3 regions of the Streptomyces sp. NPDC044571 genome follow, and region 3 is predicted to be linked to each of the others. Evidence: riboswitches for the same ligand, from Rfam matches in the RefSeq annotation. Region 3 holds a riboswitch; each other region holds the start of a gene.
What was found. A riboswitch is a leader RNA that binds a small molecule or an ion and turns the genes downstream of it on or off. The one in region 3 is predicted to bind cobalamin.

Region 1: it holds a riboswitch for cobalamin, as region 3 does, so the genes downstream of both, AB0B01_RS14925 (ribonucleoside-diphosphate reductase subunit alpha) here and AB0B01_RS14580 (energy-coupling factor ABC transporter permease) in region 3, are expected to answer to the same signal.
Region 2: it holds a riboswitch for cobalamin, as region 3 does, so the genes downstream of both, AB0B01_RS13895 (CbtB-domain containing protein) here and AB0B01_RS14580 (energy-coupling factor ABC transporter permease) in region 3, are expected to answer to the same signal.

What each region holds. Positions count from the first base shown of each region.
Region 1 covers NZ_JBEZBN010000023.1:63,630-68,278, reverse strand. Annotated here, with positions in the region: gene AB0B01_RS14940 (carbon starvation CstA family protein) at 1-1,017, shown strand, start outside; gene AB0B01_RS14935 (YbdD/YjiX family protein) at 1,014-1,211, shown strand; gene AB0B01_RS14930 (GNAT family N-acetyltransferase) at 1,473-1,970, shown strand; cobalamin riboswitch at 2,033-2,173, shown strand; gene AB0B01_RS14925 (ribonucleoside-diphosphate reductase subunit alpha) at 2,315-4,649, shown strand, end outside.
Region 2 covers NZ_JBEZBN010000021.1:32,328-36,976, forward strand. Annotated here, with positions in the region: gene AB0B01_RS13880 (aspartate aminotransferase family protein) at 1-1,195, shown strand, start outside; gene pucL (factor-independent urate hydroxylase) at 1,435-2,352, shown strand; gene AB0B01_RS13890 (histidine phosphatase family protein) at 2,349-2,825, opposite strand; cobalamin riboswitch at 2,825-2,976, shown strand; gene AB0B01_RS13895 (CbtB-domain containing protein) at 3,014-3,229, shown strand; gene AB0B01_RS13900 (CbtA family protein) at 3,254-4,009, shown strand; gene AB0B01_RS13905 (hypothetical protein) at 4,031-4,276, shown strand; gene AB0B01_RS13910 (class F sortase) at 4,508-4,649, shown strand, end outside.
Region 3 covers NZ_JBEZBN010000022.1:87,387-92,035, reverse strand. Annotated here, with positions in the region: gene AB0B01_RS14600 (PadR family transcriptional regulator) at 1-275, opposite strand, end outside; gene AB0B01_RS14595 (ATP-binding cassette domain-containing protein) at 302-1,135, opposite strand; gene cbiQ (cobalt ECF transporter T component CbiQ) at 1,132-1,881, opposite strand; gene AB0B01_RS14585 (energy-coupling factor ABC transporter substrate-binding protein) at 1,885-2,223, opposite strand; gene AB0B01_RS14580 (energy-coupling factor ABC transporter permease) at 2,235-2,927, opposite strand; cobalamin riboswitch at 2,955-3,196, opposite strand; gene AB0B01_RS14575 (flavodoxin family protein) at 3,311-4,024, shown strand; gene AB0B01_RS14570 (hypothetical protein) at 4,040-4,555, opposite strand.

The DNA of each region.
Region 1 (4,649 bases), on a different contig from region 3:
GCGGCCACCATCATCGAGCCCGGGCTCTTCTTCGCCGTGAACTCCCCCGCCGGGGTCATCGGCACCACCGTCCAGACCGCCTCGCAGGCGGTGTCCGACTTCGGCTTCGCCATCTCACCGGAGTTCCTCACCCAGGCCGCGAAGGACGTCGAGGAGGCCTCCCTGCTCTCCCGCACGGGTGGCGCGCCGACGTTCGCACTCGGGATGTCGGAGATCTTCTCGGCCGTGATCGGCGGCGCCGGGATGAAGGCGTTCTGGTACCACTTCGCCATCATGTTCGAGGCCCTGTTCATCCTGACCACGGTCGACGCCGGCACTCGGGTCGGCCGGTTCATGCTCCAGGACACCCTCGGCAACGTGCACAAGTCCTTCAGGAACGTGAGCTGGAAGCCCGGTGTGTGGCTGGCCAGCGCGGTCGTGGTCGGCGGCTGGGGCTACTTCCTGTGGGTCGGCGTCAAGGACCCGCTGGGCGGCATCAACCAGCTGTTCCCGCTGTTCGGCATCGCGAACCAGCTCCTCGCCGCGGTGGCCCTGGCCGTCTGCACGACCCTGCTGGTGAAGTCGGGTCGGCTCAAGTGGGTCTGGGTGACCGGGGTTCCGCTGGCCTGGGACGTGGCCGTCACCCTCACCGCGAGCTACCAGAAGGTTTTCTCCGACGACGTCAAGATCGGCTTCTTCGCGCAGCGCGACAAGTACCAGCAGGGCATCGACGCCGGGAAGGTGCTCAAGCCCGCCAAGAACATGGACGAGATGCACACCGTGGTCACCAACGCCACGGTCGACGGCGTGCTGTCGGCGCTCTTCGCCCTCCTGATCATCATCGTCCTGCTGGACGCGGCCCGGACCTGCCTGAAGGCAGTCCGCGCGCCGGAGTCGGCCACGCTGTCCGAGGTCCCGTGGACCGAGTCGAAGATCATCGCTCCGGCCGGGCTGATCGCGACGGCCGAGGAGCGGGCCGAGCTCGCCGCCGCCGGCCTCGACTCGGGCGGCGGCCGCGCCAAGGAGCCGGTGGCGTGAGCGGCGTCCGCGGGGCGCTGGCGAAGGCGCGGTTCTTCGTACGGGAGTTCTCGGGTGAGGCGGCCTACGACCGGTACGTCGCCCACGCCCGCTCGCACGAGCCGGACGCCGAGGTCATGACCCGGCGCGCCTTCGAACGCGCCCGCACCGACGCGCGCGAGGGCGACCCCCGCGAGGGCTTCCGCTGCTGCTGAGCCGGTATCCGCACGAAGGGCCCCGCCGCACCGGCGGGGCCCTTCGGCGTGCTCAGCGCACCCCACCCCCGGCTTCCCCTCACTGAATTCCAGCCGCAGTCCTTCGATCTCGCGGGCGCCTATCCGGGCGAGAGTTTCGAATTCCTCGGTCAGCATGTGGGGCCGGTCGGTCATCACGGTGATGCCTCGCTCGCCTTCTTCGACGGTGCTGTCTCCGACGATGGCGCCGGGCGCCGACAGCCGTACTGCACACTCGACCGCATGGACTTCGAGATACGCAGGGCCGCACCCGCCGAGTACGAGCGGCTGGGTCGGATCACCGGGCTGGCTTACACCGGGGACGGGCTGCTCGACCTGAACGACGACGACACCTACCTGAACGTCCTGCGCGATGTCGCGGGCCGAGCCGGCGACGGCGAGATCCTCGTCGCCGTCCAGGACGGGGAGCTCCTCGGCGGGGTGACCTTCGCCGCGCCCGGCAGCCCGCTCGCCGACATCGCCGGACCGGACGAGGCCGAATTCCGGATGCTGGCGGTGGCTGCCGCAGCCCGCGGGAAGGGCGTCGGGGAGGCTCTCGTACGGGCCTGCATCGAGCGGGCCCGGGCCGTCGACGGGGTCACGGCCCTGGTCCTGTCCACCCAGCCGGCCATGCGGGGCGCCCAGCGGCTCTACACGCGCCTGGGCTTCGTGCGGACTCCCGAGCGGGACTGGTCGCCGATCCCCGCGCTGAGGCTGCTCACCTACCGGCTGGAGCTGTGACGCCACGCTCAGCAAGCACCAACACGACCAGCGCCGACACAACATGTGGGGGTGCACGCAGCAACGGCCCCCCACATGTATGCTCGTGCTCGCTGTCGCCGCAGGGGAATCCGGTGCGAATCCGGAACTGTCCCGCAACGGTATGACGTACACCCACGGTGCTACCGCAAGTCCGAGGACCTGCCGACAGTGCGCCCGGCTCGACCGAACCGGGTGCCGATTCGTCCGGGCCTCGCGGTTGGGCCGGTGGACGCCATGCGGCCTGCGCGCTCCTTGCCCTGCCCGCACGCGCTTCCCCCTGCCCCGACCCGCCGTTGACCGGGCCGAGCGAGGGAGAGCTCCCCGTGACCATCGCGCCTTCCGCACCGCGCGCCGAGTCCGACCACCCCGAGACCGAGGGTCCGGGGGCCGCGCTGCTGCGTACCCTCACCGAGCTGACGGCCGACCTCCCCGACACCGACCCCGGCCGGGTCGCCGCCGCCGCGCTGCGCGGACGCAGCTCCGCCGCCGACGAGGCCGAACTGCGCGCGCTGGCCACCGAAGCCGCCGCCGGGCTGATCTCCGAGGACCCGGCGTACTCCCGGCTCGCCGCCCGGCTGCTGACGATGGCCGTCGCGGACGAGGCCGCCGGCCAGGGGGCCACCTCCTTCTCCGCCTCCGTCGCGGTCGGCCACCGCGAGGGCCTGATCGCCGACCGCACGGCCCGGTTCGTGGCGCTGCACGCGAGCCGCCTCGACGCGCTGGTCGAGCACAGCCTCGCCGAGGGCGCCGACGACCGCTTCGGCTTCTTCGGCCTGCGCACCCTGCACAGCCGCTACCTGCTGCGCCACCCGATCACCCGCCAGGTCGTCGAGACGCCGCAGCACTTCATGCTGCGCGTGGCCTGCGGCCTCGCCGAGAACGACAGCGTCCAGGCCGTCGAGGAAGTGGCCTCGCTCTACCGGTTGATGAGCCGCCTGGACTACCTGCCGTCCTCCCCCACGCTCTTCAACTCCGGCACCCGGCACCCGCAGATGTCCTCCTGCTACCTGCTGGACTCCCCGCTGGACGAGCTCGACTCGATCTACGACCGCTACCACCAGGTCGCCCGCCTCTCCAAGCACGCCGGCGGCATCGGCCTCTCGTACTCCCGCATCCGCGCCCGCGGTTCACTGATCCGCGGCACCAACGGCCACTCCAACGGCATCGTGCCGTTCCTGAAGACCCTCGACGCCTCCGTCGCCGCCGTGAACCAGGGCGGCCGCCGCAAGGGCGCCGCCGCCGTCTACCTGGAGACCTGGCACGCGGACATCGAGGAGTTCCTGGAGCTGCGCGACAACACCGGCGAGGACCAGCGCCGAACGCACAACCTCAACCTGGCGCACTGGGTGCCGGACGAGTTCATGCGGCGCGTGAACGCCGACGCCGACTGGTCGCTGTTCTCCCCGGCCGACGTGCCCGAGCTCGTCGACCTGTACGGCGACGATTTCGACGCCGCCTACCGCAAGGCCGAGGCGGCGGGCCTCGCGAAGAAGACCATGCCGGCCCGCGACCTGTACGGCCGCATGATGCGCACCCTCGCGCAGACCGGCCAGGGCTGGATGACGTTCAAGGACGCCTCCAACCGGACCGCGAACCAGACCGCCCTGCCCGGCACTGTGGTCCACTCCTCGAACCTGTGCACCGAGATCATCGAGGTCACCAACGACGGCGAGACCGCCGTGTGCAACCTCGGCTCGGTCAACCTCGGCGCCTTCGTGCTCCCCGGGACGGGTGAGATGGACTGGGAGCGCCTCGACGAGACGGTCCGCACCGCCGTGACCTTCCTCGACCGCGTCGTGGACATCAACTTCTACCCGACCGAGCAGGCCGGCCGCTCCAACGCCAAGTGGCGTCCGGTGGGCCTGGGTGCGATGGGTCTGCAGGACGTCTTCTTCAAGCTGCGCCTGCCCTTCGACTCCGCCGAGGCCAAGGCGCTCTCCACGAAGATCGCCGAGCGGATCATGCTGGCGGCCTACGAGGCCTCCGCCGACCTGGCCGAGCGGCACGGCACGCTCCCGGCCTGGGAGCAGACCCGTACCGCCCAGGGCGTGCTGCACCCCGACCACTACGACGTCGAGCTCAGCTGGCCGGAGCGCTGGGACGCGCTGCGCGCCCGCATCGCGACCACCGGTATGCGCAACTCGCTGCTCCTCGCCATCGCCCCGACGGCGACGATCGCCTCGATCGCCGGCGTGTACGAGTGCATCGAGCCTCAGGTGTCCAACCTGTTCAAGCGCGAAACGCTGAGCGGCGAGTTCCTCCAGGTCAACGCCTACCTGGTGGAGGACCTTAAGAAGCTCGGCGTCTGGGACGCCCAGACCCGCGAGGCGCTGCGCGACTCCAGCGGCTCCGTCCAGGGCTTCGGCTGGATCCCGGCCGAGGTGCGCGAGCTGTACCGCACGGCGTGGGAGATCCCGCAGCGCGGCCTGATCGACATGGCGGCGGCCCGCACCCCGTACCTGGACCAGTCGCAGTCGCTGAACCTGTTCCTGGAGACGCCGACCATCGGGAAGCTGTCCTCGATGTACGCGTACGCCTGGAAGCAGGGCCTGAAGACCACGTACTACCTGCGCTCGCGCCCGGCGACGAAGATCGCCCGCGCCGCGTCCGGCTCGGCCGCCGTCCCGGCCGCCGCCACCCCGCTCCCGCAGGCCGTCG
Region 2 (4,649 bases), on a different contig from region 3:
CTTCTCCAGCGCCCTCGTCTACACGAACATCGGCTACCAGCACCCCAAGGTGACCGCGGCCATCCAGGAGCAGGCCGCCCGCCTGTGCACCGTCGCCCCCGGCTTCGCCGTCGACGTGCGGTCCGAGGCCGCCCGGCTGATCGCCGAGCGCACGCCCGGCGACCTCGACAAGATCTTCTTCACCAACGCCGGTGCCGAGGCCGTCGAGAACGCCGTACGGATGGCCCGGCTGCACACCGGCCGGCCCAAGGTGCTGTCCGCGTACCGCTCCTACCACGGGGCCACGTCCACCGCGATCAATCTGACGGGCGATGCGCGCCGCTTCGGCAACGACAGCGCGACCGCCGGCGTCGTGCACTTCTGGAGCCCGTTCGCCTACCGCTCGCCGTTCTACGCCGCCACCGAGGCCGAGGAGTGCGAGCGCGCCCTGCGCCACCTTGAGGACACGATCGTGTTCGAGGGCCCCCGGTCCATCGCCGCGATCATCCTGGAGACGGTCGGCGGCGCCCCGGGCGTGCTCGTGCACCCCGACGGGTACCTGGCGGGCGTCCGGGCGCTCTGCGACCGCTACGGCATCGTGTTCATCCTCGACGAGATCATGGTCGGCTTCGGGCGCACCGGGAAGTGGTTCGCCTCGGAGCACTGGGACGTCACGCCCGACCTGCTCTGCTTCGCCAAGGGCGTGACCAGCGGCTACGTCCCGCTCGGCGGGGTCGCCATCTCGGGCGCCATCGCCGCGACCTTCGCCCGGAGTCCCTACCCGGGCGGGCTGACGTACTCCGGCCACGTGCTGGCCTGCGCCGCCGCCGTGGCGACGATCAACGTCATGGAGGAGGAGGGCGTCGTCGAGCAGTCCGCCCGCACCGGCGAGCAGTTGCTGGGGCCGGGCCTGCGGGCGCTGGCCGAGCGGCACCCCTCGGTCGGGGAGGTCCGGGGCCTGGGCACCTTCTGGGCCCTGGAGCTCGTACGGGACCGCTCCACGCGCGAGCCCCTCGTGCCGTACAACGCGTCCGGGGCGGACAACGCGCCGATGGCCGAGTTCGGGGCGGCGTGCAAGAAGGGCGGCCTGTGGCCGCTGACCGCCGGCAACCGCATCCACGTCGCCCCGCCCTGCACCATCGCCCCCGAGGACGTGGCCAAGGGGCTGGCCATCCTCGACGAGGCCCTGCTGGTCGCGGACGCGCACATGGTCTGACCTGCACGGACGTACGGTCCCCCAAGCCGTGGCTGCCTGTCTCGGAGGATCTGCGCCATTCCGACCAGCACGTGAACGTGCTGAAATCCGACAGAGCACCTACGGACCGGGATGCACGTCAGTCCCGGGGCGGTCCTCCGGGACCGAACGGCGGGGAGCGGGCTGACCGCTGGACGCCGGGCGTACGGGATCCAGACATCCAGACATCCGGACTCCGTGTACCCGAAGGAAGACCGCGCATGAGCAAGCACGTCCTGGCCCAGAACCAGTACGGCAAGGCCGAGAACCGCATCGTGAAGGTGACCCGCAAGGGCAACGACGGATCCTGGCACGAGATCCGCGACCTCAACGTCTCCGTCGCGCTGCGCGGCGAGTTCCGCGACGTCCACCTGACCGGCGACAACGCCAACTGCCTGCCGACCGACACCACCAAGAACACGGTGTACGCCTTCGGCAAGGAGCACGGCATCGCCTCCCCCGAGGCCTTCGGCATCCTCCTCGCGAAGCACTTCGTCTCCTCGCAGTCGCCGATCCGCGAGGCGCAGATCCGCATCGAGGAGTTCGCCTGGGAGCGGATCCCGGTCCCGACGCGCAAGGAGCAGCACTCCTTCGTGCGCAAGGGCCAGGAGGTCCGGACCGCGCAGATCACCTACAGCGAGACGACGGGCCTCCAGGTGATCTCGGGCCTGAAGGACCTGACGGTGATGAACTCGACCAACTCCGAGTTCCACGGCTACATCAAGGACAAGTACACGACGCTGCAGGAGGCGTACGACCGCATCCTGGCGACCAAGGTCACCGCGCGGTGGGCGCACTCGGCACTGGCCGCCGACGACGCCGCGTACGACTGGGACCAGTCGTACAAGAAGGTCCGCAAGAACATGTTGGAGGCCTTCGCGGAGACGTACTCGTACTCGCTGCAGCAGACCCTGAACCAGATGGCCGAGCGCGTGCTCGACAACTGCCCCAAGGTCAACGAGGTGCGCCTCAACCTGCCCAACAAGCACCACTTCCTCGTCGACCTGGAGCCCTTCGGCCTCAAGAACGACAACGAGGTGTACTTCGCGGCGGACCGGATGTACGGCCTGATCGAGGGCACCGTCCACCGCGACGGGGTCCAGCCGGTGATCGCGACGAGCGACTGGATCGTCGCCTAACTCCTGCTCCCCGAACCGCCCCGCTCTTCGACAGGGGCTCCGAGCAGCAGGTTCCAGCGGCCCGCCCGGCCGGTGAGGGTGGTCACGGTGTCCGGGCGTACGTCGAGCCGCCAGAAGGCGGCCGGGGGCAGCTCCAGCGCATACACCGACGCAGCCCGTACGACGGCCTGCTCGACCGGGACCCGGTGCGTTCCTGCGGGCAGGCCGGCCAGCTCCGCGCCGACCCGAGCGATGAGCGCGTCGAGGGACTCCCCGCCGGGCGGGGCGTACGCCGGGTCCGTCAGCCAGCGTTGGACGGCGGCCGGGTCCTGGGCCGCGACCTCGTCCAGGGGGCGGCCCGCCCAGGCGCCGGTGTCCGGACCGCGGAAGCCGGAGTAACCCGGACATTCGGCACCGCGGCCGAATACCGCCTGCCGCGCCGAGTCGTCGAACGGGTGTGCAACGAACTGAACTCGTACAACGGCCCTCTTCATAAGGGGAGCGTAAACGCGGTACGGTCTCACGCGACAACACAAATAAGACGACGGTATGACGGAAGTCCGGTGAGAACCCGGCACGGTCGCGCCACTGTGAACCCGCCCCGAGGGACGGGAAGTCAGACCCGCCACCGTCGTTGTGAGCACCACTGACCGGGACGCGTGTTCCCTCTGGAGGTCCTGCCATGGCCCACTCCGCCGTGCCGTCGACGGGCGCATCCGCCGTCGCCCCCATCTCGCTCTCCGCGCTGACCCCCTGGGCGCTGTTCGCCGGCGTCCTCATGCTCGTCCTGCTCTACCTCGTCGGCGCCGAGCAGGGCGCCACCGCGATCTTCCAGGGCGACGGCATCCACGAGTGGATGCACGACGGCCGCCACCTCCTCGGCTTCCCCTGCCACTGACACCGCGGCAAGGACAGCCCTCACATGAACTCCATCTCACCCCGCACCCTGCTGGTGCGGGGCATGTTGGCCGGCCTGTTCGCAGGTGTGGCCGCCTTCCTCGTCGCGTACCTGCTCGGAGAGTCCAAGGTCGACGCGGCCATCGCCATCGAGGAGGCGGCCTCGGCCGGCCACGACCACGGCGAGGAGATGGCCCCGGTCAGCCGGGCCCTCCAGGCCACCGGCGGCCTCGCCACCGGCACCCTGCTCTACGGGGTCGCGCTCGGCGGCATCGCCGCGCTCGTCTTCTGCTACGCCCTGGGCCGCATCGGGCGGTTCGGCCCGCGGGCCACCGCCGTCCTGGTCTCCACGGGCCTGTTCGTCACCGTCAACCTGGTCCCGTTCCTCAAGTACCCCGCCAACCCGCCCGCTGTCGGCGACCCCGACACCGTCGTCAAGCGGACCACCCTCTTCATCCTGATGATCGCCCTGAGCGTGCTGCTCGGCTCGGGTGCGCTCATCCTGGGCCGCCGCCTGGCGCCCTCATTCGGCAACTGGAACGCCTCCGTCGTCGCCGGTCTCGCCTTCGTGGTGGCCGTCGGCATCGCGTACGCGACCCTGCCCGCCGTCAACGAGGTTCCGGCGGACTTCCCGGCCACCCTCATCTGGCAGTTCCGGCTCACCACCCTGGCCATCCAGACCGTGATGTGGGCGAGTTTCGGCCTCGCCTTCGGATATCTAGCCGAACGCTCCCTTGCGCCGTCCCCCGCACCCAAGGAGGCTGTCCAGCCGACGAGTTGACGATGAGGGGCCGGTTCGTACATGCAGACGGCGATCTGGGAATGGCGCGGCTGGACCGGCGCGGTCCCGTTCTGGCTGAACTCCGTCCTGCTGGCACTGGCCCCGTTCACCGCCGTGCCGCTGCTGGCGCAGATCGGTGTCATCACGGCCCTGGCCGCCCTCGGCGGGCTGGCCCGTCATCTCTGGTCCGGTGACTACGGCCACCCGGCCATCCACCTCGCCGCCGCCCTGATGGGGGCGGCGGCGGTGGTGTTCGTGGTCAGCTGACGCATCCGGGTGAGGGGTGGCTCACTCGTTCGGTGGCGGGTTCGACGCGCCCTCGGATACGGGCCGCGCACCCGGTGCCAGCTGCGAAGACACCCGGATTTTGGTGCTGCAGTGGCTGTGACGCGCCGTCAGTGTCCCGCGTTGTAGTCGGTACTGGGAGCAGCGAGGGGGTCCACTGCTCTCAGGAGACCCGGCCGCCGGTGCCGGTGAATCGGACCAGGAGGGACTTCCATGGCCCGCGCCAAGGTGGTGGTCGGCGTGCTGACAGTGGCTCTGCTCTGCGGCGGCGTAGGGATGTTGCGCAGCACCGAGGGGGCGCGGCCCAGCGCGGTCACCGCCGCCGACGCGCTGCCCTCCCGTGCGCTCGGCCTGT
Region 3 (4,649 bases):
ATGGCCTTCGGATCCTGGCTCTCGCCGACCCACCGGGCGAGCTCCGCGCTGCCCGCGGGCAGCACCTCGTACTCCTTCTTCTGCCCCCGTACGGGTGCCTCGCTGGGCAGCGCCCGGATCAGGCCCGCCTCCTCCAGCCGGCCGAGCTCCCGGTAGATCTGCTGGTGCGTCGCCGACCAGAAGTACCCGATCGACTTGTCGAACCGCCGGGTCAGCTCCAGCCCGGACGAGGGCTTTTCGAGCAGGGCGGTGAGGATGGCGTGCGGGAGCGACATGCGGTCATCCTAGGTTCGCGGCGGTCTCAGGCGTCGGGCGCCGCCAGGGACGCCAGGGCGCCGGGCGTGCGCGGGCCCGGAACGTGCGGCGCCAGCAGGCCGTGGGCGCGCAGGAAGGCCGTCACCGCCGGGGACCAGGCCTGGCGCAGGCCGGCCGAGGCCAGCAGCTCCGGGTCCGAGAGGAGGCTCTCGGCCGGGCCGAAGCGGATCCCCGCCGGGGTGAGCACCGCCGCGTCGTCGGCCCAGCGGACCGCCAGGTCCACGTCGTGCGTGGCCATGACGACCGTGGTGCCCTGTGCCCGCAGACCCGCCAGGACGTCCAGGAGGCGTTCCTGTCCGTCCGGGTCGAGGCCGGCCGTCGGCTCGTCCAGGATCAGCACCCGCGGGGCCATCGCCACCGCGCCGGCGATCGCCGCGCGCTTGCGCTGCCCGTAGGACAGCAGATGCGTGGGGCGCTCCCGCAGGGCGGTGATGTCCAGCGCCGCGAGCGCCGCGTCCACCCGCTCCCGGACCTCCGGCAGCGGTAGGCCCAGGTTCATCGGACCGAAGGACACGTCTTGTTCGACCGAGGCCGCGAACAGCTGGTCGTCCGGGTCCTGCACGACCAGCTGGACGGCGGAGCGCAGCCGGGTCAGCCCGGCGCGGTCGTGGGCCACCGCGCGCCCGCCCAGGCGCAGTTCGCCCGGCGCCGGACGAAGGCCCCCGCTCAGCAGCCGCATCAGTGTGGTCTTCCCGCTGCCGTTGCGGCCGAGCAGGACCAGCGCCCGGCCCTCGGCGATGGCGAAGTCCACGCCGGACAGGACCGCCGGGCCGTCCTCGTACGCATAGCCGGCGCCGGACAGTTCCACCAACGGGTTCACAGGTAGAGCCCCTTCAGGGTGAGGGTCAGCGTGATCAGGGCGGCGAGCAGGGCTCCGGACGCCGCCAGGAACCGCCAGGACACGGCCGCCTCGGGTACGAGCACCCGCAGCGCGCCGTCGTAGCCCCGCCCGGCCAGGCCCACCTGGAGCCGGGCCGCGCGGTCGAAGGCCCGTACGAACGAGGTGGCGGCGAGCCCGGCGAGCGAGCGCCACACCGCCGCCCGCCCCGCCTGCCCCAGCCGGGCCGCCTGGGCGCGCCGCACCTGGGCCAGGGAGTCCAGCAGCAGGAAGCCGATCCGGTACATGACCAGCGCCACGTCCACCACCGGTGCCGGGACCCCGGCCCGGACCAGCCGGGGCAGGACGTCCGAGACCGGGGTGGTGAAGGCGAACAGCAGTATCCCGAGGGAGGCCGCGGAGGTACGCAGCAGCAGCTCGGCGGCGTGCCGCGGGCCGTCCGGGGCCGGCGCGAGCAGCCCCGCCGGGCCGCCCACCGCGAACAGCAGGGGCACCGCCCCCGTGAAGCAGAAGCCCAGCGGAATCCGGAAGGCGCGCCAGAGCTGCCGGCCGGACACCCCAGCCGGGCCGAGGAGCACCGCGAGCGTTGCGGCGGCGGTCAGGGGCCCGCCCGGCCAGGGCGGCAGGCACACGGCCGTGACCGTGAGCCCGAGCCCCAGGAGGGCCTTCTCCAGTGGATGGCGGCCTCGCCAGCGGCTGCTGTGGGCCGCCACGTCGATCGGCAGCACCGGCTACGACTCCGCCGACTCTGCTCCGGCCTCGGCCCGCGCCTGGGCGAGCCCCTGGCGGCGGCCCTTGCGCACCCCGAAGTAGTACGCGAGCACGCCCGCGCCCAGCGCGGCCTGCAGGGCGAACAGCGCCGACTCCACCTCGCCGGAGGGGGGCTCGTACAGGGGCGAGAACCACGGCTCGTAGTCCGGCTTGAGCTCCGTGATGGCCATCTCCGCCTGGGCGTCCGCACCGGTGAAGGGCTCCTCCTTGCCCTCGCCCATGCCCAGGGCGATCGGCAGGACGGCCAGCGCGGCCACCAGGAGCAGCAGCAGGCCGTTGACCTTCGCGTTGCGGCTCATCTTCCGGCTCATCAGACGGCCGCCTTCTGCTCGGTGGAACCGGTGAGCTTCGCCACGCCCAGCCGGACCAGGTCCGACTTGCTGGACTGCATCAGCAGCCGCATCACGAGGACGGTGAGCAGGCCCTCGCTGACGGCCAGCGGGATCTGCGTGACCGCGAAGATGCCGCCGAACTTCAGGAGCGCGCCCGGGAAGCCGCTGCCCGGGTCCGGGAAGGCCAGGGCCAGCTGCACGGAGGTCACGCAGTAGGTGACCAGGTCGGCGAAGAAGGCGCCGAAGAAGACGGTCACCATCAGCGGGACGCCGGAGCGCCGCAGCAGCACGTAGACCCCGTAGCCCGCCCAGGGGCCGGCGATGGCCATGGAGAAGACGTTCGCGCCGAGTGTGGTCAGGCCGCCGTGGGCCAGCAGCAGCGCCTGGAAGAGGAGGGTGATCGTGCCGAGCACCGCCATGATCGGCGGCCGGAACAGGATCGCCCCGAGCCCGGTCCCGGTGGGATGCGAGCAACTTCCCGTCACCGAGGGGATCTTCAGGGCGGACAGGACGAACGTGAACGCACCGGACGCTCCGAGCAGCAGCGTGCTCTCCGGGTTCGCCTTCACCTCGCGGGTGAGGGCGCGTACGCCGTGGACGACGAACGGAGCGGACGCGGCGCCCCAGGCGACCGCGTGCAGCGGGGGCAGGAAGCCCTCGGCTATATGCATGAGTGGGAGACCTCTCCAGCACCTCGTGGATGGACAACGCGCCCCGGCCGGTCTCCTGGCTCACGGGTGATGATGCCCGGGCTCCGCCTTCCCGGGCCGTGCGAAGACTCCCGCGCAGCCCAGTGGCTTCCCGCTGGGGGCACCCCAGTGGTGGCTGGGGGAGGAGCCGGACTTCCCGTTCACAGTGGCGAGGGCCGCACCGGATTTCCACCGGTTTCCCGAACACCAAGGCCCGCTGACCCTAGTCGGCCGGACGGACCGGTAACAACCCGGCCCAAACCCGCCCACAGGACGGAGGGATTCCGTTTCGTCGCCCCGCCTCCCGTCCCCCGCACGGGTGCGGCCCGGTGGCGGCCCCGGTCGCCCGTGCCCAGGCTGGGGGCGTGGCTGCCGACTACGACTACTCCGACCTCAGCGCCGTCTACGTGAACTGCACCCTCAAACGTTCCCCCGAGACGAGCAACACCGAGGGGCTGATCGACCGGAGCCGGGCCGTCATGGAGGCGGCCGGCGCCCGTACTTCGCTGATCCGCGCCGTCGACCACGACATCGCGACCGGCGTCTGGCCGGACATGACCGAGCACGGCTGGGAGAGCGACCAGTGGCCCGTCCTCTACAGCCAGATCATGGCCGCCGACATCCTCGTGCTGTGCGGACCGATCTGGCTCGGCGACAACAGCTCCGTCATGAAGCAGGTCGTCGAGCGGCTCTACGCCTGCTCCTCGCTCCTGAACGAGCAGGGGCAGTACGCCTATTACGGACGGGTCGGCGGTGCCCTGATCACCGGCAACGAGGACGGCGTGAAGCACTGCGCCATGAACGTCCTCTACAGCCTCCAGCACCTCGGCTACGCCATCCCGCCGCAGGCGGACGCGGGCTGGATCGGGGAGGCCGGGCCGGGACCCTCCTATCTCGACCCGGGATCGGGCGGCCCCGAGAACGACTTCACCAACAGGAACACGACCTTCATGTCCTGGAACCTGATGCACCTGGCCGCACTGCTCAAACGCGCGGGCGGGATCCCGGCCCACGGCAACCAGCGCTCGGAGTGGGACGCGGGCTGCCGCTTCGACTTCCCGAACCCCGAGCACCGCTGAGGCCGCCGGTGCCGGTCAGCCGCAGGTGTTGCGGTGGGCGACGTCCAGCACGAACCGCTCGGGCGCGTGCAGCGTGAAGGTGCGGAAGGCCGGCTTGCCCCGGAAGGCTGCGCCGAAGGTGACGTACCCCTCGAAGTCACCGGTCAGCGCGAGCCCCTTCAGCCGGGGCAGATGGATCGTGACGAGCTTCGGGCCGTGGTAGACGCTCTGCCCGGCACGGTTGTGCGCCTCGGCGGGATGCAGGCGGATCTGGAGGAAGTGCGTGCCGGCCAGGGGTACGGGCTTGCCGGACCCGTCCTGGACCAGCTTCGGCACGCGGGTGACGGCGACCTGGGGGACGTGCCCCCGCAGGTCGATGACGATCCGGTCGTACGTGCAGTGCCCGCCCCAGCGGGCGTTGACGACGAGCGGAGTGCGCGGGGCGGTGGCGGTGGCCGGCGCGGTGGAGGCCGGAGCGGCGAGAGCGGTCCCGGCGGTGAGCAGGGCTCCGGTGGCGAGGGCCACCACCCGCCGGCGGTGCGGATGGTTCATGGCGTCCCCCTGATTCGGGAGAGACGGGGACAGTGTCATCGGGAAAGACATCCCCGCTCTTCCCGCGGTTCCACCCGAAACGGGCAAAATCGGT